DNA from 3 places in the Rahnella selenatireducens genome. Region 1 is predicted to be linked to each of the others. Evidence: predicted binding sites of a transcription regulator. Region 1 holds the regulator's gene; each other region holds the start of a gene.
The links. The regulator PhoB, encoded in region 1, activates phosphate uptake and scavenging genes when phosphate is short. The targets are predictions, from matches to a motif close to CTGTCATAAAACTGNCNNAT.
Positions count from the first base shown of each region.

Region 1 (7,914 bases):
GGTCATCGGCGCGATACCCACTTCAAAGGAGACCGTCGCCGTACGCGGTGTGGCAAACAGCGGGCCTACAGCCAGATAACAGACGGTCGCCAGAAGAATACCGGCACCACGACCAATTGGCGTACTCAGGGCGTCAACACCGCCACCGACGCGCGCAAGCGCAATCACGGTCATCACGGGAAGCCCTACCGCCGTGATCATAAACCCGGCAGCTGCCCACCAGACTTCATGACCGGCCTGCAAGCCAACCATCGGCGGGAAAATGATATTTCCTGCCCCGACGAATAAGGCGAAGGTCATGAAACCCAGCGCCAGAATATCTTTATTTGTTAAACGAGTACTCATGATTGGTGTCGTGTTGCCTGTTCAAATGAATAAAGTGTCCGATGCTGTCGTCGTGCCACTCCGTCAGAAGGATGAATGGCGTTGTCATAGCCAGAGAGCACCAATGTAAGGATCGGAGTGAGCTAAAAACGCCTGATGATATGCAGATGATTACGTTGTTATGCAGGGAGTATCGAGCGACAGCGGGGCTTAAGGTAAACGTTTATAGCGTAGAAAGGCAAGCTGTGATCCAAAAAGCAGAGTGTTCAACCAGATTAATACAACAAAGCAGTAATAATCACTAAATACCCTTCGAAACACGCAATATGATATGTATGATTTTTGAACGAACAAAGCACAAGATATGCTCCATTGAGATTAAAAATGCGTGAAATCACCACCTGAAGGTCATTTCACGCACAATATCCAGCATTTTTACAGGTTCAAAATTTAGCCGCTTGCGGATTTACCAGACGCGTGCAGCGATATCCACCACCAGTTTCAGTTTTTCCCACTGCTGCGCTTCGGTCAGGCTATTACCTTCTTCCGTTGACGCGAAGCCACACTGCGGGCTCAGGCAAATCTGGTTAATGTCCAGATATTCAGCCGCTTCAGCGATCCGCGCTTCAACGGTTTTTGCCAGTTCCAGCTCGCCGGATTTGGTGGTAATCAACCCCAGAACCGCCTGCTGATGACCCTTTTTAATGAAACGCAGTGGCTCGAAACCGCCTGAACGTTCATTGTCATATTCCAGGAAGAAGGCGTCGATATTCACCCCGCCAAACAGAATCTCTGCCACCGGCTCATAGCCACCTTCAGAAATCCAGGTTGAACGGAAGTTACCGCGGCAAACATGCAGACCAATCACCAGATCGTCCGGTTTACCGGCGATGGCTTTGTTGAGCACGTCAGCGTAAGTACGTGCTAACGCTTCCGGAGAGTCGCCACGCTCGCGGATTTGTTTCTTCTGATCTTCAGAACACAGATACGCCCAGACGGTATCGTCGAGTTGCAGATAACGACAGCCGGCATCGTAAAACGCTTTAATCGCGTCCCGGTAAACCTGTGCCAGATCGTCAAAATAGTCTTTCAGATCAGGGTAAACGTCTTTGCTGATGGCGTTACGGCCACCGCGGAAATGCATCACGCTCGGGCTCGGAATGGTCATTTTCGGCACCGCCGTTCCGCTGATGCTTTTCAGAAAACGGAAATCTTCCAGCATCGGGTGCGAACCAAAACCGAGTTTGCTCACCACTTTGATGCTGCGCGCTTTTGTCTGTACGCCGTTGAACTGGATCCCGTGAACCGCATCGTAACCTTCCACCCCTTCCAGACCTTCGAAGAAGTCAAAGTGCCACCACGCACGGCGGAATTCGCCATCCGTCACCACTTGCAGACCGGCTTGACGCTGCAAATCCACCACACGGCGGATTTCCGTGTCTTCCACTGCACGCAGCTGCACCGCATCAATCTCACCGTCCTGAAACTGTTTACGGGCTTCTTTGATTGCGGCCGGACGCAGGAAACTGCCAACGACATCAGCGCGGAACGGAGGGGTGGTACGTTGCATGAGAACTCCTTATGGCATCACGCCCCTGGCGGAATGCGAATGATTTACAAAGTAAATAATTACGTTGCGTTATTTATAGACATCTGGATGTCTAAACGGCTTTAAGGCCATACTGTCATGCAGCCTGTTCACCTACAACAGAGGAATTTTCATGGGACGTGAAATAAATTCATGATCACGAGGCGACTTCACTCCATAAACAGAAATGAAAAAGCCTGCTATCGGCTGATAACAGGCTTTAGGGAAATTACAGAAATTAAGGTTTTACGGAGACCGGGGAGTCTGCCCCCTGAGGAACAATCAGTTTCGGTGCCAGAGTAAACATAAACCGGGTGCCGACGCCGACTTCGCTGAGAACTTCGAGTTTCGAATTATGGTGGCTGAGCGCATGTTTCACGATAGCAAGCCCCAGCCCGCTGCCGCCGGTCTGGCGTGATCGCGCCTTATCCACACGGTAAAAACGTTCGGTCAGACGCGGTAGGTGCTGCGGCGCAATACCCGGCCCGTTGTCGCTTATCTGGAACTGCGCGCCGTGCGGGATTTGCTGCCAACTGACTTCAATCCGTGTACCCGGCGGGGTGTGATTCACGGCGTTATACACCAGATTCGACACCGCACTGCGCAACTGATCTTCGTTGCCAAAGACTTTAAGCTTTTCGTTTACGCGAAACACCACCTCATGTTTCCCACCGCTCAACGTCTGCACTTCCCGCTCAAGCATGCTCAGCATCAACGGAATATCGACTTTCTCGTGCATATCGATATTGGCGGATGCTTCGATTTTCGAAAGAGTCAGCAGTTGTTTCACCAGCCCGTCCATTCGCCGCGTCTGTTCCTGCATCGTATCCAGCGCTTTGGTGCGGAACGGCTCTTCCAGCTTGGCGTCTTCCATCATTTCCAGATATCCCTGCAACACCGTCAGCGGCGTACGAAGTTCATGGCTGACGTTGGCAAAGAAGTTACGTCGCGCGCCTTCGAGCTGACGCATCTGCGTTACGTCACGCGCCACCATCAAAAGCTGCCCCTCGGAATACGGCATCACGCGAAACTCGACGTAATGTTCATTATTAAGTTGAAGGTTCAGGGCACGGCTGAAGTCACGGGTCTGGATCCAGGTGCGGAATTCCGGATAACGCAGCAGGTTAAAAATATGCTGCCCGTTATCTTCCGGCCAGCGGAAACCGAGAAGATCCTGCGCCAGTCCGTTACACCAGAAGATATTGCCTTCTTCCGTCGTCAGAACCACTGCATCCGGCAGCGATTCAGCTCCGCTGCGGAAACGTTTGATCAATTGACCTAATTCACGACGACGTCGCCGGTTGCGCACCTGCATCTGGTTCAGCCCGTAAAACAGCGGTTCCCAGCTCCAGCGCCCGTTCGGCGGGGTGATGCTGCGGTCAAGCCACAGCCAGTGAGAGAGTTTAAGCTGGTTGTAATAATTCCAGCCCAGCGCCGCGACGAGCGACGCAAAGAGGAGCCAGCCGAAATGGCCGACGAAAATTCCGAGGATCAGCGCTGGCAGGCAAAAGAGAAAAAACTCACCGGCCAGACGTTTCCATGACAAACGTTCTAACACACAGATTCTCCGCTGTGGGGGACTCAATAACGCGTTGAGAAACGATATCCGGTACCACGAACAGTCTGGATCATTCTGTCATGTCCGCTGGTTTCAAGCGCTTTACGCAAACGACGAATATGCACGTCAACCGTGCGATCTTCCACATAAACGTTAGTGCCCCACACGTTATTGAGCAACTGTTCCCTGCTGTAAACGCGTTCAGAGTGGGTCATAAAGAAGTGTAATAACTTAAATTCGGTTGGCCCCATATCGAGCGCCTGCTCGTTGGCCATCACCCGGTGAGACGATGGATCCAGACTCAGCCCCTGCATGTCGATCACTTCCTCGACCGCCATTGGCGAAATCCGGCGCATCACCGCTTTAATACGGGCAACCAGTTCTTTGGGTGAAAACGGTTTGGTGATGTAATCATCGGCACCGACTTCCAGGCCGCGCACCCGATCTTCTTCTTCACCGCGGGCGGTCAGCATCATCACCGGAATTTCGCGTGTCAGCGCTTCACGTTTAAGGTGCTTAATAAACTGAATACCGGAACCGCCGGGTAACATCCAGTCGAGCAGGATCAGTTCAGGGTAAGGTTCAACTAACTGGCCAATCGCTGAATCAAAATCTTCAGCTTCTACTGCCTGATATCCATTCTGTTCCAGTACAAAACACACCATTTCACGGATTGGAGCTTCGTCTTCAACCACCAATATACGTCTAGCCATCGTAGGTCCTGCCAATAGGTTAGCGATCTTTTATTTGATTGCGGGCGCCATTATGCGTCAGTTTTGTGACAGATTTATGAATGAAAATGATGGTTCATTTAAGGCAAATATGACAGGTAAATTCCTGCCATCCTGCTGAAATTGGTCTGATTTATCGGGGACAGGTTCCCCCGCTGACGTTTATACTTTGCCCCATTGTCGTCATACAGGGTTCACACGGGAGTCTCATGCGCCTGATCCATACCTCTGACTGGCACCTCGGCCAGTACTTTTTTACCAAAAGCCGCGCCGCTGAACATCAGGCATTTTTGCGCTGGCTGACCGGTCAGGTGCAACAGCATCAGGTGGACGCCGTCATTGTCGCCGGGGACATCTTTGATACCGGCTCGCCGCCCAGTTACGCCCGCGAGTTATATAACCGCTTCGTGGTGGAATTACAACAAACCGGCTGTCAGCTGGTGGTGCTGGCCGGAAATCACGATTCCGTCGCCACGCTCAATGAATCCCGCGAACTGCTTTCGTGCCTGAATACGCGGGTGATCGCCACCGTGGGCGAAAAACTGGATGAACAGGTTCTGGTGCTTAACACACGCGAAGGCCAGCCCGGCGCGGTGTTGTGTGCCATTCCGTTTTTGCGTCCGCGCGATTTGCTTGCCAGCCAGGCCGGGCAGTCCGGCAACGACAAACAGCTCGCCTTGCAGGAAGCCATTGCGGCGCATTATGACGCGCTGTATCAGGCCGCGCTGGCTAAACGTCAGGAACTTGGCGTGCCGCTGCCCATTATCGCCACCGGCCATCTGACCACCGTCGGCGTCAGCACGTCTGACGCCGTGCGCGACATCTATATAGGCACGCTCGACGCCTTCCCGGCGCAGGCCTTTCCGCCGGTGGATTACGTAGCACTCGGGCATATTCACCGCGCCCAGTGCGTCGCAAAAACCGAACATATCCGTTACAGCGGCTCACCCATTGCGCTGAGTTTTGATGAGCTCAGCAAAACCAAAAGCGTTTACCTGCTTGATTTCGACGGCGCTACGCTCAACGCCATCTACACGCTGGAAATCCCCGTTTTCCAGCCGATGCAGATCATCAAAGGTTCGCTCGCAGACATAGAAAAACAACTGACGCAATTTGCTGACGGCGATGCCGGTAAACCGGTCTGGCTGGATATTGAAGTCGCCACGCAGGACTATCTCAGTGATATCCAGCGGCGTATTCAGACGCTGACCGCAGATTTGCCGGTGGAAGTCGTTCTGCTGCGCCGCAGTAAAGAACAGCGCATCAGCAGCATCGAACAACAGGAAAAAGAAACGCTCAGCGAACTGAGTGTCAGCGAAGTGTTTGAACGGCGGCTGGCGCAGGAAACCGATCCCGACGAACCGCGTCAGGCGCGGATGCGCACGCTGTTCGCTCAGGTTGTCAGTCAGGTCACCAGCGGCGAGTCCGCAGAGGATGCCGCCCAATGAAAATTCTCAGTCTGCGTTTAAAAAACCTGAACTCGCTGGAAGGCGAATGGAAAATCGACTTCACCGCTGAGCCTTTTGCCAGCAATGGATTATTTGCCATCACCGGCCCGACCGGCGCGGGGAAAACCACCCTGCTCGACGCCATCTGTCTGGCGCTGTATCACCAGACGCCGCGTCTGAACGTCACGCCAAGTCAGAATGAACTGATGACCCGCCACACCGCCGAATCGCTGGCAGAAGTCGAGTTTGAAGTCAAAGGCATTGGCTACCGCGCGTTCTGGAGCCAGCGCCGTGCCAAAAACTCGCCGGACGGCAATTTACAGGCCCCGAAAGTGGAACTTGCACTGCTGGCCGATGGCAAAATTCTGGCCGACAAAGTGCGCGATAAACTTGATGCCATCGCCGAGCTGACCGGGCTGGATTTCGGCCGTTTCACCAAATCGATGATGCTTTCACAAGGCCAGTTCGCCGCGTTCCTGAATGCCGATGCCAACGACCGCGCGGAATTGCTGGAAGAACTTACCGGTACTGAAATCTACGGGCGACTTTCTGAACGCGTGTTTGAACAACATAAAGAAGCCAAAAATCAGCTCGACGGTTTGTATCAGCGCATGGCCGGTATCGAGTTGCTCAGCGAAGAGCAGCGTCAGGCGTTCGAAACGGAACTGGCCGCGCTGAACGCGCAGGAAATTATCCTCAGCCAGCAGGCACTGCAACGCCAGCAGGATCTGAACTGGCTGCAACACTGGCAGCAGGTGCAGCAAAAACATCAGCAATCTCAACAGCAGTTAGCGGCGGCGGAGCAGGAAAACCTCGCTGCAGCGCCGCAGTTGCAACAACTCGCGCGCAGTGAACCGGCTGAAAAACTGCGTCCGCTGCTCAGCGACCGGTTGCGCTGTGAGAAAGAAACGCAGGAGTTACAGCAGGCGCTTACGCAGCTGGTTCAGCAGCAGGAACAACAGGCGGCGCAGATGACGCCGCTGGCTTTGGCGCTGGAACAGGCGAAATCCGCTCGCCAGAAACAGGCCGGAGAGCAGCGCCAGCTCCAGACGCTGATGGACGAAAAAGTTCTGCCGCTGGATAACGAAATTGCCCGGTGGCACAAATCACTGACTGACACGCAGCAGGCCGTCAGTGAAGCACAGAAACAGGCCAGTGAGCACAGCGCGATGCTGGCGAAAATCACCGAAGAGCGCCGGAAGCTGGAGGCACAGAGTCAGCAGCATCAGACGAAACACGCGACGCTGACCGGTGCGCTGCAGGTTCAGCAACAACATCAGGCCGGACTGGAAAAACAACACCCGCTGGCTGCTTTGCAGAAACGACAATATGAACTGGCGCAGCTGCGTCCGGTGCGTCAGCAGCTGTTTTCACTCGCACAAATTTTCCCTCAGCTCGATTCGCGTGTCCGTCAGCAACATCAGGATTTTGCGCAGAATCAGACGGTCATCGCGGAAGAAGAAGAACGCCTTGGCAAAATCCGTCTGCAGTGCCAGAAGCAACTCGAGCATCTGAATGATGTCAAAGCGCGCCAGAAAAGCGAGGAGCTGATCGTCAGCCTGACGGCAGAACGCGCCAATCTGCAAAGCGGTCAGGCCTGTCCGCTGTGCGGTTCCACCTCGCATCCGGCGATTGAAAGCTATCAGGAGATCAAACCGTCTGAAACGGCTCAGCGTGTTGAGAAAATGCAGCTGGAATTCGATGCGGCGAAAGCCAGCGGAATCGAACTGGCGGCAAAGATTAAAAGCCTGAAAGAACAGCAATTGCGCCTGCAAACGCAGCTTGAGCAGGACCAGCAGCAGTTGAACGCGCATCTCGAAAACTGGCAGAAAACCAGCGCTACGCATGGACTAACCTTCACGCTGATGGATGCGCCGGACATTCAGCAATGGCTGGCGTCATGCGATCAGGAAGAACAGCAAACGCAGGAAACCCTTAGTCAGCATGAACAGCTGGCGCGTGCGCTGCAACAGGCGAAAGACGCCCTCAGCGAAGCCGTCAGCGAGCAACAAAAAGTCCAGCAGCAAAGCGCCTTACTGGCCGAGCGTTATATGCTGACGCAAAAAAATCTGTCCACATCGCAGGAACAGCTTGAGCGCCTGCAAACCCAGTTTGCAGTGGGCGAGAAAACGCTGAAAGAACTGACAACTCAGCGCACAGAACTCTTCGGCGACCGTCAGGCCACGCAGGTTCGCGAGCACTTACATCTGCAACAACAGGCCGCCGAAAAAACCGTCAGCGAAGCCGAGACGGCCCTGCACCGGG
Region 1 is NZ_JBKEZJ010000001.1:658,329-666,242, forward strand. Features, by position in the region: gene brnQ (branched-chain amino acid transport system II carrier protein) at 1-345, opposite strand, end outside; gene ACLBVC_RS03175 (cobalamin-independent methionine synthase II family protein) at 791-1,894, opposite strand; gene phoR (phosphate regulon sensor histidine kinase PhoR) at 2,151-3,470, opposite strand; gene phoB (phosphate response regulator transcription factor PhoB) at 3,494-4,183, opposite strand; gene sbcD (exonuclease subunit SbcD) at 4,411-5,649, shown strand; gene sbcC (exonuclease subunit SbcC) at 5,646-7,914, shown strand, end outside.

Region 2 (7,914 bases), on a different contig from region 1:
TATACCGTTAAGTTCTACAAAAAACCGGAAGACGCGAATATGTTCTCCGCCTGGGTAATAGCGGAATGTACGCCGCCGGTAGTGGCAGCACCTCTGGCCGACTGGCATGCAAACAACTATGCGCTGGTCACCAAAACTACCGAGAAATATATGGATTCCTGTCTGCTTGAGCTGGATAACCAGTTGCCGCGACTGCTGAAACACTGATTATTCTGTTTCGGAAAAACAATTAAGGCGCGATTATCGCGCCTTAATTTTTTAGCAGCATCGGCTTACTTAAAATCTTTACTCAAAATCCGGCCCGATCACATCAATCTTATCCGTACAGATGCAATCCACGCCCCAGCGCAGCAACTCGCGGGCGCGGTCCGGGTTATTCACGGTATACACCAGAATATGCAGCCCGGCGGCTTTGATTGCTTTCACGCGTTCTTCGTTAAGCAGTTTGTGATTGAGATGCAGTGACGCGCATTCCAGTTCGTCGGTCAGCGCTTTCCAGTTTTCGTGCCACGTGTCGATCAGTAAACCGCGCGGAAGCTCCGGGGCGGCTTTTTTGGCGGCGACCAGTGCATCGAATTCAAAGGAAGAAAGCAGCGGCGGCACAGCCTGATTTTTCCACAGTTCACGGGCGGCCAGCGCGACGTCGGTTCCGGTTTTTTCATCCAGCCCGGTCGTCGGTTTGATTTCAATATTTGCCATCATGTTGTGGCGCGCACAACGCTCGGCGACCTGCGACAGCAGCGGGAGTTTTTCTCCTTTGAACTCTGCGCCATACCAGTCACCGGCATCGAGACGTTCGAGTTTTTCCCACGGTAATTCCCCCGCCACGCCCCAGCCATTACTGGTGCGGTTCAGCGTGTCGTCGTGCAGTAAGAAAATTTCCCCACCCTCCGCCAGTTTGGCGTCAAATTCGATCATCGTGTGACCGTATTTCGCGCCTACGTCGATAGCGGCCAGCGTATTTTCCGGTGCCAGAGCACCGCCACCGCGGTGCGCCACAATGCGAGGATAAGGCCAGGTTTTCATGTTCATTCCATCCGTAATCCGCTGTTGGTATCGAAAAAGTGTAACGCTTTCGTCGGGAAAACCAAGCGTAACAGCGAACCGGCAGCAGGAAATACTTCATGCGATAAACGTACCACAACGCCGCTGCCCGCCAGTTTGCCATGCGCCAGATTATCTGCGCCCAGCAATTCCAGCGTATTGAGCACCATCGGAATGCCGTTTTGTGTTTCGTCCGTGAGCAGAATATGTTCAGGGCGAATACCTACCGTCAGTTCGCGGCCGCCCCATTCCGGGCGCGGAACCGGCAGCGGAAGCTCAAAACCGCCTTCCATCACCAGCGAAGTGCCGTCAGTGGTCAGCTGACCGGGCAGTAAATTCATGGCCGGAGAACCGATAAAGCTGGCGACAAAAAGGCTGGCCGGACGGCGATAAACTTCCGACGGCGTACCAATCTGCTCGGCGATACCTTTGTTCATCACGATGACGCGTTCTGCCAGCGTCATCGCCTCAACCTGATCGTGCGTGACATACAAACTGGTGGTACGCAGACGGCGGTGCAAATCCTGTAATTCGAGGCGCATCTGCACGCGCAATTTGGCATCAAGGTTAGAAAGCGGTTCATCGAACAGGAAAACCGCCGGTTCACGCACAATGGCGCGCCCCATCGCGACGCGCTGACGCTGGCCGCCGGAAAGCTCGCGCGGTTTGCGTTTCAGCAGCGGGCCGAGTTCGAGAATTCGCGCCGCTTCTTCCACACGCGCGTGGATCTGCGCCTTGCCGAAACCGCGGATTTTCAGGCCGTACGCCATGTTGTCGAACACGCTCATGTGCGGATACAACGCGTAGTTCTGGAACACCATCGCGATACCGCGATCTTTCGGTTCCAGATCGGTGACGCGCTGGTCGTTAATGTAGATATCGCCGGACGTCGTGCGCTCCAGCCCGGCCACCATGCGCAGCAGCGTGGATTTCCCGCAGCCGGAAGGCCCGACCATCACGATGAATTCACCGTCGGCGACGTCCAGATCAATGCTCTGGATAATCTGGTTTTTGCCGTCGTAAGACTTGGTCACTGCCTGTAATTTCAAATTTGCCATTTCGGTTTACTTCTCACTGTCTACCAGACCGCGCACAAACCAGCGCTGCATCAGGAGCACCACCGCCAGCGGTGGCAATAAGGTCAGGATCATGGCTGCCATCACCTGATTCCATTGGGTCGAGCCGTCGCCTGAGGAGATCATGCTTTTAATCCCCGCCACCGCCGTGCCCATCGAGGCATCGCTGGTGATCAGAATCGGCCACAGATATTGGTTCCAGCCATAGATAAAGGTGATGACGAACAGCGCGGCCAGATTGGTTTTGGACAGCGGCAGCACGATGTCCCAGAAGAAACGCATTGCGCCCGCGCCGTCGATACGCGCCGCTTCGAGCAGCTCATCCGGCAGGGTCATGAAAAACTGACGGAACAGGAACGTTGCGGTCGCCGACGCCATCAGCGGTAACGTCAGGCCGGTGTAGCTGTCGAGCATATGCAGATTAGCGATCACCTGAACGGTCGGGAAAATACGCACTTCCACCGGCAACATCAGCGTCATGAAAATCAGCCAGAAGAACAGGTTACGCAGCGGGAAACGGAAATAGACAATCGCATAAGCCGAAAGCATCGAGACCGATATTTTCCCGACGGTAATCACCATCGCCATAATAAAACTGTTGATCAGCAGGCGGCCAAACGCCGGGCTGTTATTGCCTGCGCCCTGCGTCCAGATGGTACTGATGTTTTCCCACAAATGGCCGCCGGGGATCAGCGTCATCGGCACGTCGAAAATCTGTTTGTTATCCAGCGACGCCGCGACAAATGCGACGTACAGCGGGAACAAAATCACCAGCACGCCGAGCAGCAACATGAGGTGGCTGAAAATATCCAGCCCTCTGCGATTTTCAATCATTGGTAACGCACCTTACGCTCGACAAAGCGGAACTGAATGAACGTCAGGCCGATCACCAGCATCATCAGAATGACGGACTGCGCGGCGGAACTTGATAAGTCCAGACCGGAGAAGCCTTCGCGGTAGACTTTGTAAATCAGGGTCGTCGTTGCCTGAACCGGGCCACCGCCTGTCGCGGCGTCAATCACCGGGAAGGTATCAAAGAAGGCGTACACCAGATTCACCACCAGCAGGAAGAAGCTGACCGGCGAAATCAGCGGTAACACCAGATTGAAGAAACGTCGCACCGGACCTGCGCCGTCGATAGCGGCCGCTTCCACCAGCGATTTCGGGATCGACTGCAACGCCGCCAGAAAGAACAGGAAGTTGTAGCTGATTTGCTTCCAGACCGACGCGAGGACGACCAGGAACATCGCCTGACCGCTGTTTTGCGCGTGGTTCCAGTTGTAACCGAGGGAGCCGAGGAAATGCGAAATCAGGCCAAGGCCGGGACTGAACAGAAACATCCATAATACGGCGGCCACGGCGGGCGCAACGGCGTACGGCAGGATCATCAGCGTCTGATAAATCCGGCTGCCGCGAATAACGTGATCGACCAGCGCGGCGAAAAACAACGACAGCACCAGCCCGAAAAAGGCCACCATAAAGCTGAATTTCAGCGTGGTGTAAAAGGAGTCGAGATAGTACGGATCCTGGAACAGCTGCGTGAAGTTCGTCATGCCCGCAAACGTGCTGGAAAGCCCGAACGGATCCAGTGTCTGCACCGAATACCACAGCGCCTGCCCCGCAGGCCACAGGAAGAATATCGCGGTGATCAGCAGCTGCGGCAAGACCAGTGCGTAAGGCAGCCAGCTGCAACCAAAACCGGGACGGTGTGAACTCATAATGGTTTACTCGTTGATACGGTGGCGGGTTTAGCTCCTCCCCCTGTGAAGGGGGAGGCTGGGAGGGGGTTTAGCAAACGACTGAGTTGTCATTAATACCCCACCCTAACCCTCCCCTTCGCAGGGGAGGGAGCAAAACAGCACTCCCCCTTCTCAGGGGGAGGAGCAAAAAAAATTACTTGGTAGAGGCTTCGAAGCGACGCAGCAGCAGATTTCCGCGCTGTACTGCGGTATCTAACGCTTCTTTAGCCGTTTTCTTGCCGCTCCAGACGCTTTCCAGTTCTTCGTCCACGATGGTACGAATCTGTGGCATGTTACCCAGACGCAGACCTTTGGTGAACGGCAATGGCGGTTTGTTCAGCATCTGGCGGGTGGCAACGTCAGAACCCGGGTTCTTATCGTAGTAGCCTTCTTTTCTGGTCAGCTCATACGCGGCAGTTGTCACTGGCAGATAACCGGTTTTCTGGTGCCATTCAGCAGCGATTTCCGGCGTGGTCAGGAATTGCAGGAATTCGGCAACGCCTTTGTAGGTGTCTTTGTCTTTACCGTTCATCACCCACAGGCTTGCACCGCCGATGATGGCGTTTTGTGGCGCGCCTTTAATGTCTGCATCGTAAGGCATCATGCCTACACCGTAGTTGAATTTAGAATACTGACGGATATCGGCCAGAGAACCGGAAGAGGCGGTGGTCATCGCGCAATCGCCGTTATAGAACTTGGCGGTGGATTCGTCTTTGCGACCAAAATAGGTGAAATCACCTTTTTTGTTCATGTCTTCGAGCATCTGGATGTGTTTGATTTGCTCTGGTTTGTTGAATTCCAGAACCGCATCAGTGCCATCGAAACCGTTATTTTTGGTCGCGATCGGCAGGCTGTGCCAGGCGCTGAAGTTTTCAATCTGAATCCAACCCTGCCAGCCGCTGGCGTAACCACATTTCATGCCCGCTTCGCGCAGTTTCTGGGTGTAAACCGCCATGTCCTGCCAGGTTTTTGGCGGCTGATCCGGGTTCAGGCCAGCTTTCTTAAAGGCATCTTTGTTGTAATACAGCACCGGCGTGGAGCTGTTGAAAGGCTGCGATAACAGGCGGCCTTTGGAATCTGAGTAGTAGCCGGAGACGGTCGGCACAAACTGGGAAACGTCTTCTTTAATGCCGGCGTCGCTGAACACTTCGTAGACCGGTTTGATGGCTTTACTCGCCATCATGGTCGCGGTGCCCACTTCGTAAACCTGCAAAATAGCAGGCGCATTACCGGTGCGGTATGCCGCAATACCGGCAGCCAGGCTCTCGTCGTATTTACCTTTGTAGACAGGCACGATTTTGACATCAGGGTGCGTCTGGTTAAAACGGTCGGCCAACGAGTTCACTTCTTTACCTAACTCGCCGTCCATGGAATGCCAGAAAGGAATTTCTGTTACAGCAAAAGCGTTGGCGCTAAAAGCCAGCGTCAGCGCGGTGCCGATGACCGTTTTTTTGAGATTGATGAACATGCCTGTCTCCTGAATTCTGCTGGTGTAAAAGGGGCAGAGATAAATGGGGTATTGAGAAACGTTTTTATGCGGAGGTAACATGACACGGCTAAATTACAGATAAATAACAGTTAAATGACATTGGTGTTACAGCGGCATGAAGTGCAGGTGACGAACAGATGGCAAAAAAGAAGGCGCATCGGGTGAACGATGCGCCTTATAAAGAAGGGAAATCCGGGGACTTTACAGCGCGCGTTTCAGGCGGGCAACGGCCTCTTGCATCTGCTCTTCGGTCGCGGTGGCGAACGACAGACGGAAGGTAGAGTGATCCGGATTATCGGCATAGAAGAACTCGCCCGGCACAAACACCACACCCTGTTCCAGTGTCTTTTTCATCCACTCAGCGCAGTTACGCGGCTCGCGGAAACGCGCCCACAGGAACATGCCGCCTTTCGGATATTCAAACGTCAGCACGTCGCCCAGTTCGCGTTCCAGTAACTCCGCCAGAATCTGACATTTCTTTTTGTACGCGGCACGAATCGTTTCGATTTGCGCAGGCAGACGGCCCAGACCGAGATAACATTCAGCAATCGACTGTGACAGCGCGCTGGCGTGCAAATCTGCTGCCTGCTTGATGATGGCGACTTTGTGCAGCAGCCAGTCAGGCATGATCACCCAGCCCAGACGCAGGCCAGGCGCCAGAATTTTGGAGAACGTTGAGGTGTAGATGATGTTGTCGGCATGGCCAAACAGCGCCTTCGACAGCTCAAACAACGTTGGCTGGCGTTCGTCGGTGAAACGCAGTTCGCCGTACGGATCATCTTCCACAATCAGGAATTCATGTTTCGCCGCCAGCTGAACCAGCTTTTCACGACGCGCGCGGCTCAGGGTCACGCCGCTCGGGTTGCCAAACGTCGGCACCAGATACACGCCTTTAATTTTGCGGGTTTTCAGCAGTTCGGCCAGCTCATCGACAATCATGCCGTCGCCGTCGGTACCGACGGAAAGGATATTCGCCTCGGCCAGTTCCAGCGTTTGCAGTGCGGCCAGATAGGTCGGGCGCTCTACCACAAAAATATCGTCCGGATTCACTACCGCGCGCATCACCAGATCCAGCGCCTGCTGGGAACCGGCGGTCACCACGATATCATCGGGTTTTGCCACCACACCGCGTTCCTGACAAAGCTCAGCAATACGCTCACGCAGCGTATAACTGCCTTCGGTCAGGCCATACTGGAATGCGTGCTCCGGCTGTTCCGTGATCGCCAGTTGCGTCGCTTCGCGAAGGCCATCGAAATCAAACAGCGCCGAAGAAGGAATACCACCCGCCAGTGAAATAACGCCTTCCATTTTGCTGTGTTTCAGCAGTTCCCGGATGGCTGAACTTTTAAGCCTGACCATGCGGGCGGCGAGTAAACCTTCTGTGTTCATGAAATCTTCCTGATGCTGTGCAACGTTATTAGAATGTGAGAGATGTTAATTTATAGGCAAAATAAAAACCGCAAAGCGCTTGCCGTGCGGTTTACTAGATTTATCACAGATTTTCGAAATCCAAAGCGGATTTATGCGCCGAGATAGGCCGCACGCACCGCTTCGTTCGCCAGCAATGCCGCGCCGGTGTCTTCCAGCACCACATGACCGTTCTCCAGCACATAACCGCGGTCGGCGAGTTTCAGCGCCTGATTGGCGTTTTGCTCGACCAGGAAGATAGTCATCCCTTCTTCGCGCAGTTGCTGGATAGTGTCAAAAATCTGCTGGATGATGATCGGCGCCAGACCGAGCGACGGCTCATCGAGCAGCAGCAAACGCGGCTGGCTCATCAGCGCACGACCAATCGCCAGCATCTGTTGCTCGCCGCCGGACATGGTGCCCGAGCGTTGCAGACGGCGCTCTTTCAGACGCGGGAACAGCGTATACACGCGTTCCAGACGCGACTGATACTGATCGCGCGTCGCAAAGAAACCGCCCATCGCCAGATTCTCTTCCACCGTCATCCGCGAAAATACGCGACGGCCTTCCGGCACAATCGCGATATCGCCACGCATGATTTTGGCGGTCTGCCATTGGGTGATGTCCTGGCCTTCGAAAATAATCGCGCCGTGCGACGCCCGCGGTTCGCCACATAAACTGCCGAGCAGTGTGGTTTTCCCCGCGCCGTTCGCGCCGATCAGCGTGACGATTTCCCCTTGGTTAATGCTCAGGCTGACTTCATGCAGCGCCTGGATTTTGCCGTAATGGGCGGATACCTGATTAAATGACAACATCTTGTTCTGTCCCTTAGCCTTCGCCCATTAACCTTCGCCTAAATAGGCGCGGATCACGTCAGGATTGTTACGAATTTCAGCCGGTGTGCCCTGCGCCAGCGGCGTACCCTGATTCACCACGTAGATACGGTCGGAAATGCCCATCACCAGTTTCATGTCGTGCTCAATCAGCAGAACCGAGACGTTGTGCTGGTTACGCAGTTCGGCAATCAACTGGTTCAGCTCTTCGGTTTCCCGCGGGTTCAGACCGGCCGCGGGTTCGTCGAGCATCAGGATTTCCGGGCGCGTTACCATGCAGCGGACGATTTCCAGACGGCGCTGCTGACCATACGCCAGATTACCGG
Region 2 is NZ_JBKEZJ010000014.1:39,462-47,375, forward strand. Features, by position in the region: gene ACLBVC_RS20055 (hypothetical protein) at 1-207, shown strand, start outside; gene ugpQ (glycerophosphodiester phosphodiesterase) at 286-1,026, opposite strand; gene ACLBVC_RS20065 (sn-glycerol-3-phosphate import ATP-binding protein UgpC) at 1,029-2,102, opposite strand; gene ugpE (sn-glycerol-3-phosphate ABC transporter permease UgpE) at 2,109-2,954, opposite strand; gene ugpA (sn-glycerol-3-phosphate ABC transporter permease UgpA) at 2,951-3,838, opposite strand; gene ugpB (sn-glycerol-3-phosphate ABC transporter substrate-binding protein UgpB) at 4,014-5,327, opposite strand; gene ACLBVC_RS20085 (aminotransferase-like domain-containing protein) at 5,550-6,737, opposite strand; gene livF (high-affinity branched-chain amino acid ABC transporter ATP-binding protein LivF) at 6,869-7,570, opposite strand; gene livG (high-affinity branched-chain amino acid ABC transporter ATP-binding protein LivG) at 7,598-7,914, opposite strand, start outside.
Region 2: a site for PhoB is predicted at 5,429-5,448, ahead of ugpB (sn-glycerol-3-phosphate ABC transporter substrate-binding protein UgpB). Genes of this name have one in related genera too.

Region 3 (7,914 bases), on a different contig from region 1:
GCATAACACCGACGGAGAGCTGATTTTCGCCCATAATCTCGATGAAGACATTGCCAAAGACCTGTTTGGCATCATGCACAACAATCCGGATATCCTGACCAACGTTTACCGTAACGACGACTGGTACATGAACCGTGACCGCGCCGATCAGGATGATTTTTTCCGTGAATCCGTTTTCAAATACAAACTTTATGAACCGGGTTTGCTGGAAACTGACGGCATCTGCAAAGTGTATTTCACCTGTGAAGATCACGAAAAATTGCTGCCACTCGAAGAAGCCATTAATGCGCGCTGGGGCGATCGTGTAAACGTCAGCTTCTCACTGCCGGTTTGTCTGGAAGTGATGGCGGGCGGCGTATCGAAAGGTCACGCGCTGGAATACGTGTCTAAACTGATGGGTTATACCTTGAAAGATTGCATCGCGTTTGGCGACGGTCTGAATGACCTGGAAATGCTGTCGATGGCGGGTAAAGGTTGCCTGATGAGTGGCTCATTGCCACGTCTGAAAGCGGCAATGCCGGATGCGGAAATCATTGGTTCCAACGCCGACGACGCCGTGCCGCATTACCTGCGCAAAATGTATTTGTCTGAATAATCGTTTCCTGAATCGTCATTGAAAAAGGCACCTTCCGGTGCCTTTTTGTTTTCTATGCTTTCAGCCTGAATCAGGCGTTTTTCGCCAGCTGCGCTTTGTGTTTATTTTCACTCAGCATCGTCAGTACCAGCAGAAGCACCGCCAGCACGCACCCGGCGATCATCACGATAAAGCCGCCATCCCAGCCGAAGAAATCAACGGTATAGCCGACGATAGCGCTCGCCGCCACTGAACCGCCGAGATAGCCAAACAGGCCGGTAAAGCCCGCCGCCGTCCCCGCCGCTTTCTTCGGTGCCAGTTCCAGCGCATGCAAGCCAATCAGCATGACCGGGCCATAAATCAGGAAGCCGATGGTGATCATACAGGCCATGTCGATACCCGGATTACCGACCGGATTCAGCCAGTAAATCACGGTGGCGATCGTCACCAATACCATAAAGAACACGCCGGTTGCGCCGCGATTTCCTTTGAAGACTTTATCCGACATCCAGCCGCACAGCAGCGTGCCCGGAATACCGGCATATTCATACAGGAAATACGCCCACGAGGATTTATCCAGCGCGAAATGTTTCACCTCTTTCAGGTAAGTCGGTGACCAGTCCAGAATGCCGTAGCGCAGCAGGTAAACAAACACGTTGGCCAGCGCGATATACCACAGCAGCTTGTTGGGCAAAATGTACTGCATGAAGATCTGTTTTGCCGTCAGCTCCTGCTCGGCGGATTCTTTCACGTAGTCCGGCGGATAATCGTTTTTGTATTCTTCAATCGGCGGGAGACCACAGGACTGCGGGGTATCGCGCATCGTCATGAACGCGAAAACGGCCAGCAAGATTGCGCCGAACGCGGGCATATACAGCGCCGCGTGCCAGTCGTTAAACCAGGCCATGCCCAGCAGGAACAGCAGCGGAGGAATGCCGCCGCCGACGTTATGCGCGCAGTTCCAGACGGAAACAATGCCGCCACGTTCTTTCTGCGACCACCAGTGAACCATCGTGCGTCCGCACGGCGGCCAGCCCATGCCCTGAAACCATCCGCACAGGAACAGCAGAACGAACATGATGGCGATGCTGGACGTGGCCCAAGGCACAAAGCCCATAAACAGCATTACGGCGGCGGCGAGGATTAAACCCGCAGGCAGAAATACGCGTGGATTCGAGCGGTCAGAAACCGATCCCATGATGAATTTAGAAATGCCGTAGGCGATAGAAATCCCGGACAACGCAAAGCCTAAATCACCCCGCGAAAAACCCTGATCGATGAGATAGGGCATCGCTAATGCGAAGTTTTTACGAACCAGATAGTAAGCGGCATAGCCGAAGAAGATCCCCATGAAAATCTGCCAGCGGAGACGGCGGTAGAGCGGATCAACGTGGTTTTCATCCACGGGCGCTTTATGGGGCGCGGGTTTGAAGATACTGAGCATAAATGCCTCCGATGGCATAAATCAGGTCTGACTCCTCATGAGCCAATGACGTAAGGGCGGTGCAAGGGTGTTCCAAAACGAACATGATTTTAGCAATTCGCGCACAAACGAACTGTGATTTATGACCGAAATGTTACATTTTTATTACAGGAGAGGCGGGTTTTGTGAGGGTGGGTAACAGCTTGGGACAAAAAAAGGCGAAGCCTGAGCCCCGCCTGATATTTTCGCAACATCTGAATTTACTGAATTTTCAGTGTATTAATAATTGCTTCGGCATCCGTCTGCGCCTGTTGCTGATTATCCGCTGGCAACGTGATTTGCAGCGTCAGCAGGTGGCTGTCGACCTTGCCCAGCACGATAGAGGAATACGCTTTCTGACCAGCAGAGGTGATGACGCTGTCGTACTGCTGCAACGTTTGACCGTTCACCTGAATCGCTTTATTAGTGACGACTTGCAGATTGGTATCGCGCGCTTTTTGCTGGTCCTGTAAACGACCCGCCAAAACGTCCAGTGACTCCGTGGTGTTATCACCCAGGATCACAATCACCGCTTTCTGGCCGGTGCTGTCTGCGTAGACGTGCATATTGTTTGCCTGAGTGCCCAGCTTACCGCTCTGGTCGCTCATTCCCTGCGGCAGGGAGAACGTCACTTTGCCATCCAGCAGACTGACTGGTGTGGTCGCCGTTGCGGCGGCGGCAGGTGCGCCTTTATCTGCAGCTGGCGCGTCTGTTGATTTACCATCACACGCAGCCAGACCGGCGATCAGTACTGCCATTCCCATCATTTTTGCGACATTACGCATCGGGCTTCCTTAAGTGGCCTGTCTATCAGGCTTACATGTTGACTTAACAGTCGTTATGGCAACCTATTCAGGCCACAAATGCAAGTCAGATTATGGCGCGATTTGTGTCATCTGAGACGCCGTCGTCACTCTTAGTGCGCGCTGACCGCGGAAGCCTTGTGATTTCCTTGCGCCGACAGCCGCTTAAGCAACATGTTGAGCAGCATGCCGTACATCGGCAGGAAGAACACCAGACAGATCAGCACTTTGAAGCTGTAATCCACCAGCGCGATTTCTACCCAGTGCGCTGCCATAAAGGCATCGGTACTTTTGTAGAACGCGATGAAGAAGAAGGACAGCGTATCGCTGATATTGCCGAGGAACATCGAGGCGACCGGCGCAATCCACCAGCGGCGGTTCTGGCGCAGGCGGTTAAATACGTGAACGTCGAGGATTTGTCCCAGCACGTAAGCCATAAAGCTGGCGGTCGCGATGCGGGCGACCATGATGTTCAGGCTGCTGAGCGCTTCAACGCCCTGCCACTGTGCTTCAAAGAACAGTGCGGAAATCACGTAAGAGATTGCCAGTGCCGGGATCATGACGGAAAGGATAATCCGGCGTGCCAGCGGTGCGCCAAAGATACGCACCGTGAGATCGGTAGCCAGGAAAATAAACGGAAAAGTGAACGCGCCCCAGGTGGTATGGAAACCAAAAATGGAGACAGGCAGCTGAACCAGATAGTTGCTGGACGTAATGATGGCGATGTGGAATAGCGAAAGCCATATCAACGCGGAAAACCGCTGTTGAGCAGTAAAAGAGTACATAGATGTGACCTTTTTTTATAAAAAAATTGGGGTGAGGGAACCCAAACGTATTTTTACTTCTGCACTGACTGAGTTATCACGTGCGGCGCGCATAGTACCTGTTTGCGCACCGTTTGCGCAACAGATTAGATGGTTAATTTTAGCGCAATGCGCCTTGTTTGTTGCACCAGAAAACCAGCGGGTTAAACTGTCGCGCATTCACGTATGAAGATGTTGAGACACGAAATGACCGACCCCTTTATCAATCCCGACCATCAGCTTGATGCGCTGGGTCTGCGTTGCCCGGAACCTGTGATGATGGTTCGCAAAACGGTGCGCACCATGAAAGATGGCGAAACACTGCTGATCTTCGCCGATGATCCGGCAACGACCCGCGATATTCCCGGTTTCTGCCGTTTTATGGAACACCGCCTGTTAGCGTCGGATACAGAAAACCTGCCGTACCGCTATTTGCTGTGCAAAGGTCTGGTGGAAAAGCAGGGCTGATTGCTCAGCCCTGACGGTCAGTGTGATTTCTTGCGCAACAGCCGCAAGGCATTGGCAGTGACTAACGCCGTTGCGCCGGAATCGGCCAGCACCGCCAGCCACAAACCGGTCAGCCCCATAATCGTGGTCACCAGAAATATCGCCTTCAGCCCCAGCGCAATGGTGATGTTCTGACGGATATTCGCCCGCGTTGCGCGTGATAAACTGATCATCTGCGCCAGCCCGCTCAGACGGTTGTGCGTCAGCGCCGCGTCGGCGGTTTCCAGTGCCACGTCGGTGCCACTTCCCATCGCAATTCCGATCGTAGCGGCTTTCATGGCGGGCGCATCGTTAATGCCGTCGCCGACCATTGCGACCGGTTTAACCGCATTCAGCGCGGTGACTGCCGAGACTTTGTCCACAGGCAATAAGCCCGCGCGGAACTCAATCCCAAGACGATCCGCGATAGTTTTCGCTGCACGCGGGTTGTCGCCGGTCAGCATCACCGCAGACACGCCCAGCGCTTTAAGTTTCTGCAACGCATTCACTGCATCGTCACGTAAACGATCCTGCATCGCGATGAGCCCGACCGCTGTTTCATCTTTTAAGACCACAACGACCGTTTTGCCGGTTGATTCCCAGTCCGTGATTTGCGCGCGGGCCTCCTGTGTCAGTACCGGTTCCGCAACACGCACTGGCGCGAGAACCTGAACCTTACTGCCAGACACCACGCCTTCCACGCCGGAACCGGCCAGTGCGCGGCGGTTCTGCGCCGTCATTGGAACCGGATTACTTTCTTGTGCACGGGTCAGAATCGCCTGCGCCAGCGGATGATGCGAACCTTCTTCAACGGCGGCCGCCAGGCTTAACAGTTCCTTTTCGCTGGTATCATTGAGCGCGAAAACGTCCGTAACTTCGGGTTTGCCTTCGGTCAGCGTGCCGGTTTTATCCAGCGCGACCGTTTCAATCAGCGCCAGCTGTTCCAGCGCCGCGCCTCCTTTGATTAACGCGCCCTGACGCGTTGCCGCCGCCAGACCGGAAGTAATCGCTGCCGGCGTGGAAATCACCAGCGCGCACGGGCAACCAATCAGCAGCAGCGTCAGGCCACGGTAAATCCAGGTTTCCCATGACAAGCCCATCGCCAGCGGCGGAATGACAATGACCAGCAGCGACAGCAGCATGATGACCGGTGTGTAATAACGGCTGAAGGTATCAAGGAAACGCTCGATCGGCGCACGGCGCTCATCGGCTTCTTCGATCAGTTGCAGTATGCGGTCAATCGCGCTGCTGCCGGGCGCGGAAGCCACTTCAAGGCGCGCCAGACGGTCAACGCACAGGCTTCCCGCCGGGATTTTTTCGCCGGGCTGATGTTCAACGGGTACTGATTCGCCGGTTAATGCGCTTTCATCGAAACTGGCGTGGCCTTGTAAAATGGCGTCTGCTGGCAGGCGCGCGCCCGCCGCGATTTCAATGATATCGCCGGGGCGCAGGCTGCTGACCGGCACCGTTTCTGTTTTGTCGTTCACCACGCGTACGGCGGTATCCGGGATCAGCGCCATCAGGGATTTCACGCCACTGCGTGCGCGGCTCGAGGCGAAGGATTCCAGACGCTCGCCCACCATAAACAGCAGCAACACCATCGCGGCTTCGGCGGTCGCGCCTATGAACAGCGCACCCAGCGCCGCAATGCTCATCAGCGTTTCGATAGCGAAGGGCGAACCGGAACGCGTCTGGCGGATGGCCTGACGCAGCACCGGCCACAGACCGACCAGCGTGGTGGCGATAAACGCGATTTCACCCCACTGCGGACTGACGTGATCGAGCGCCCAGCTCAGCAGCATCAGTACCGACAGGGCGATCAGCGGCAGCATTTCCTTCAGGCGGGAGGCTTCCGGTTCGGGCGCAGCGGTTTTTTTATCGAGAGATTGCAGGGTAAAACCTGCGGCGATGACGGCTTGCTGAACATCTTGTGAAATGTCATATCCCGCATCAATGACCAGTTTTTCTGTCGTAAATAACACTCTGGCGCGGCTGACGCCCTCGAGGCCGGAGACGGCATTTTCAATTTTACGGGCGCACGCGGGGCAATCCATTCCGGCGACTTTCCAGCTGTACTGTAAGTCACCGGAATGCGCGGCTTCGGGGGCATCTTCCCCCGGCGAGCCTTCTGCATTGCCGTCGCCAGAAGTGTGGGAGTGCTCACCTGACTTCGGTTTGCAGCAGCTTTCGGTAGTGCAACTGTCTGTGGCAGCGCTGGCCGAAACTGGCAGCGTTGTACGCGTGTCACAGCAGCCCGCAGGATGTGTACCGGGCTGAACTGGCGCGCTGATTTTATTGATACGCAGCGCGGGGCCGCGTTTGGCCTGACAGCCGCAGCTGCATCCGGTGTTTTTTTGAAGTGGGGTCATAGTGCCTCCGGTTTAAAACCGAGTGGAATTGCACTCAGTGTAAACGTTGGAGCCAGCTCTAAGGTCAAGAGGAATTTAAAACGGCAGATCCGGAACAGACCTGCCATAAGGAAGAATCACAAATACAGCGAGCGGACAATCAGGAAGTGGCCGCCGAAATAACACGCGGCAACCAGCGCGTCGGAGGCGCGGAAAGTGAAGCGATAACGGCTGATGAGCCAGAAAATATTCCCCAGCAACAGCAGCGCAGCGCCGCAAAACAGCGAGAATGCCATGTCGGTGCTGCGTGCGAAATACTGTTCACCCGCCAGCCAGACCATCAGCAGCGTCATCGCGATGTAAGTGGTCACTGCCCAGCGAAGTTCCGCAAGCCGCGTCCAGATTACCGCCAGTAATATCGCGCCGATAATCAGCAGCGTCAGCGGCAAAGGCCAGAAGAACGTAATCGTCATCTGGCTGGCAAAACTGAGCGTATACAGCAGATGCGAGAGGAAAAACGCCCCGATGGCGTACATAAACCGCTCTTCCGGCAGTAACAGCAGACCGTCTGCGACCAGCGTCGCGGCCAGACCCAGCAGGATCAGATAGCTGTAAACATTGAGCGTCGGTGCCTGCCAGGCGAGTAAAAGCAGCAATAATAAGGTGACGGGTTTGAATACCCAGCGTTGCCAGCGCGGGCCGCGATAGCTGGCGTCAACGAACAACCAGCCTGAGAAAAATACTGCAAGGAATGGCCAACTCATTGTTTATCCTTTTATATTTAAAAACAGAAGATAAAACCAACGCAAGGATCTGCCCTCAGAAAAACACATCCTGTTTTCCCGTACTTATTCTCAGTGTAGGAGAGGCGCGGTGCCGCAGACAATCAGAAATAACCTTATCAGGCCGTCTGTTCAGGCTGAGTTGAAGAATAGCAGCCGCAAAGGGGCTTTTTACGGCGCAGGACGCACCGTAAAACGGGGATTACTTTTTGGTGGGCAACGGAGGCTGTTTTTTCTGCCAGGCCAGCAATTCAAACACGCCGAACAGGAAAATACGGGTTTGCAGCCAGCCGCCAATGGTGTCTTTTTCCTTGCCCTGCGTGGCTTTCAGCAACATCACCTGCAAGCCGTGCATGAAGAACATGAACACAATCGCCACGTCTAAAAAGTATTTGATCGGCTTCGGGAAAGGGTGAATCAGGTTGAATGCCAGAAACGCCCAAATACACAACATCAACAACCGACCGATATTGATCAACATCTTACTGCTCCTGTTCTGGTGAGCCGGTTTCAGGCTTCACATCGCGATGGTATAGGCGATAAGCAACTTGTCCGGCGACTTTCTCACGGTGCAAACGCCAGCTGGCGGGGACATCCAGCGTGTCGTGTTCGGCTTCTGTTTCGACATAAATCCAGGCTTCGTCTGCCAGCCAGTT
Region 3 is NZ_JBKEZJ010000014.1:61,567-69,480, reverse strand. Features, by position in the region: gene yigL (sugar/pyridoxal phosphate phosphatase YigL) at 1-595, shown strand, start outside; gene glpT (glycerol-3-phosphate transporter) at 666-2,018, opposite strand; gene ACLBVC_RS20190 (DcrB family lipoprotein) at 2,258-2,821, opposite strand; gene ACLBVC_RS20185 (7-cyano-7-deazaguanine/7-aminomethyl-7-deazaguanine transporter) at 2,953-3,624, opposite strand; gene tusA (sulfurtransferase TusA) at 3,850-4,110, shown strand; gene ACLBVC_RS20175 (zinc/cadmium/mercury/lead-transporting ATPase) at 4,128-6,497, opposite strand; gene ACLBVC_RS20170 (lysoplasmalogenase) at 6,614-7,240, opposite strand; gene ACLBVC_RS20165 (DUF1145 family protein) at 7,461-7,739, opposite strand; gene rsmD (16S rRNA (guanine(966)-N(2))-methyltransferase) at 7,741-7,914, opposite strand, start outside.
Region 3: a site for PhoB is predicted at 2,149-2,168, ahead of glpT (glycerol-3-phosphate transporter). Genes of this name have one in related genera too.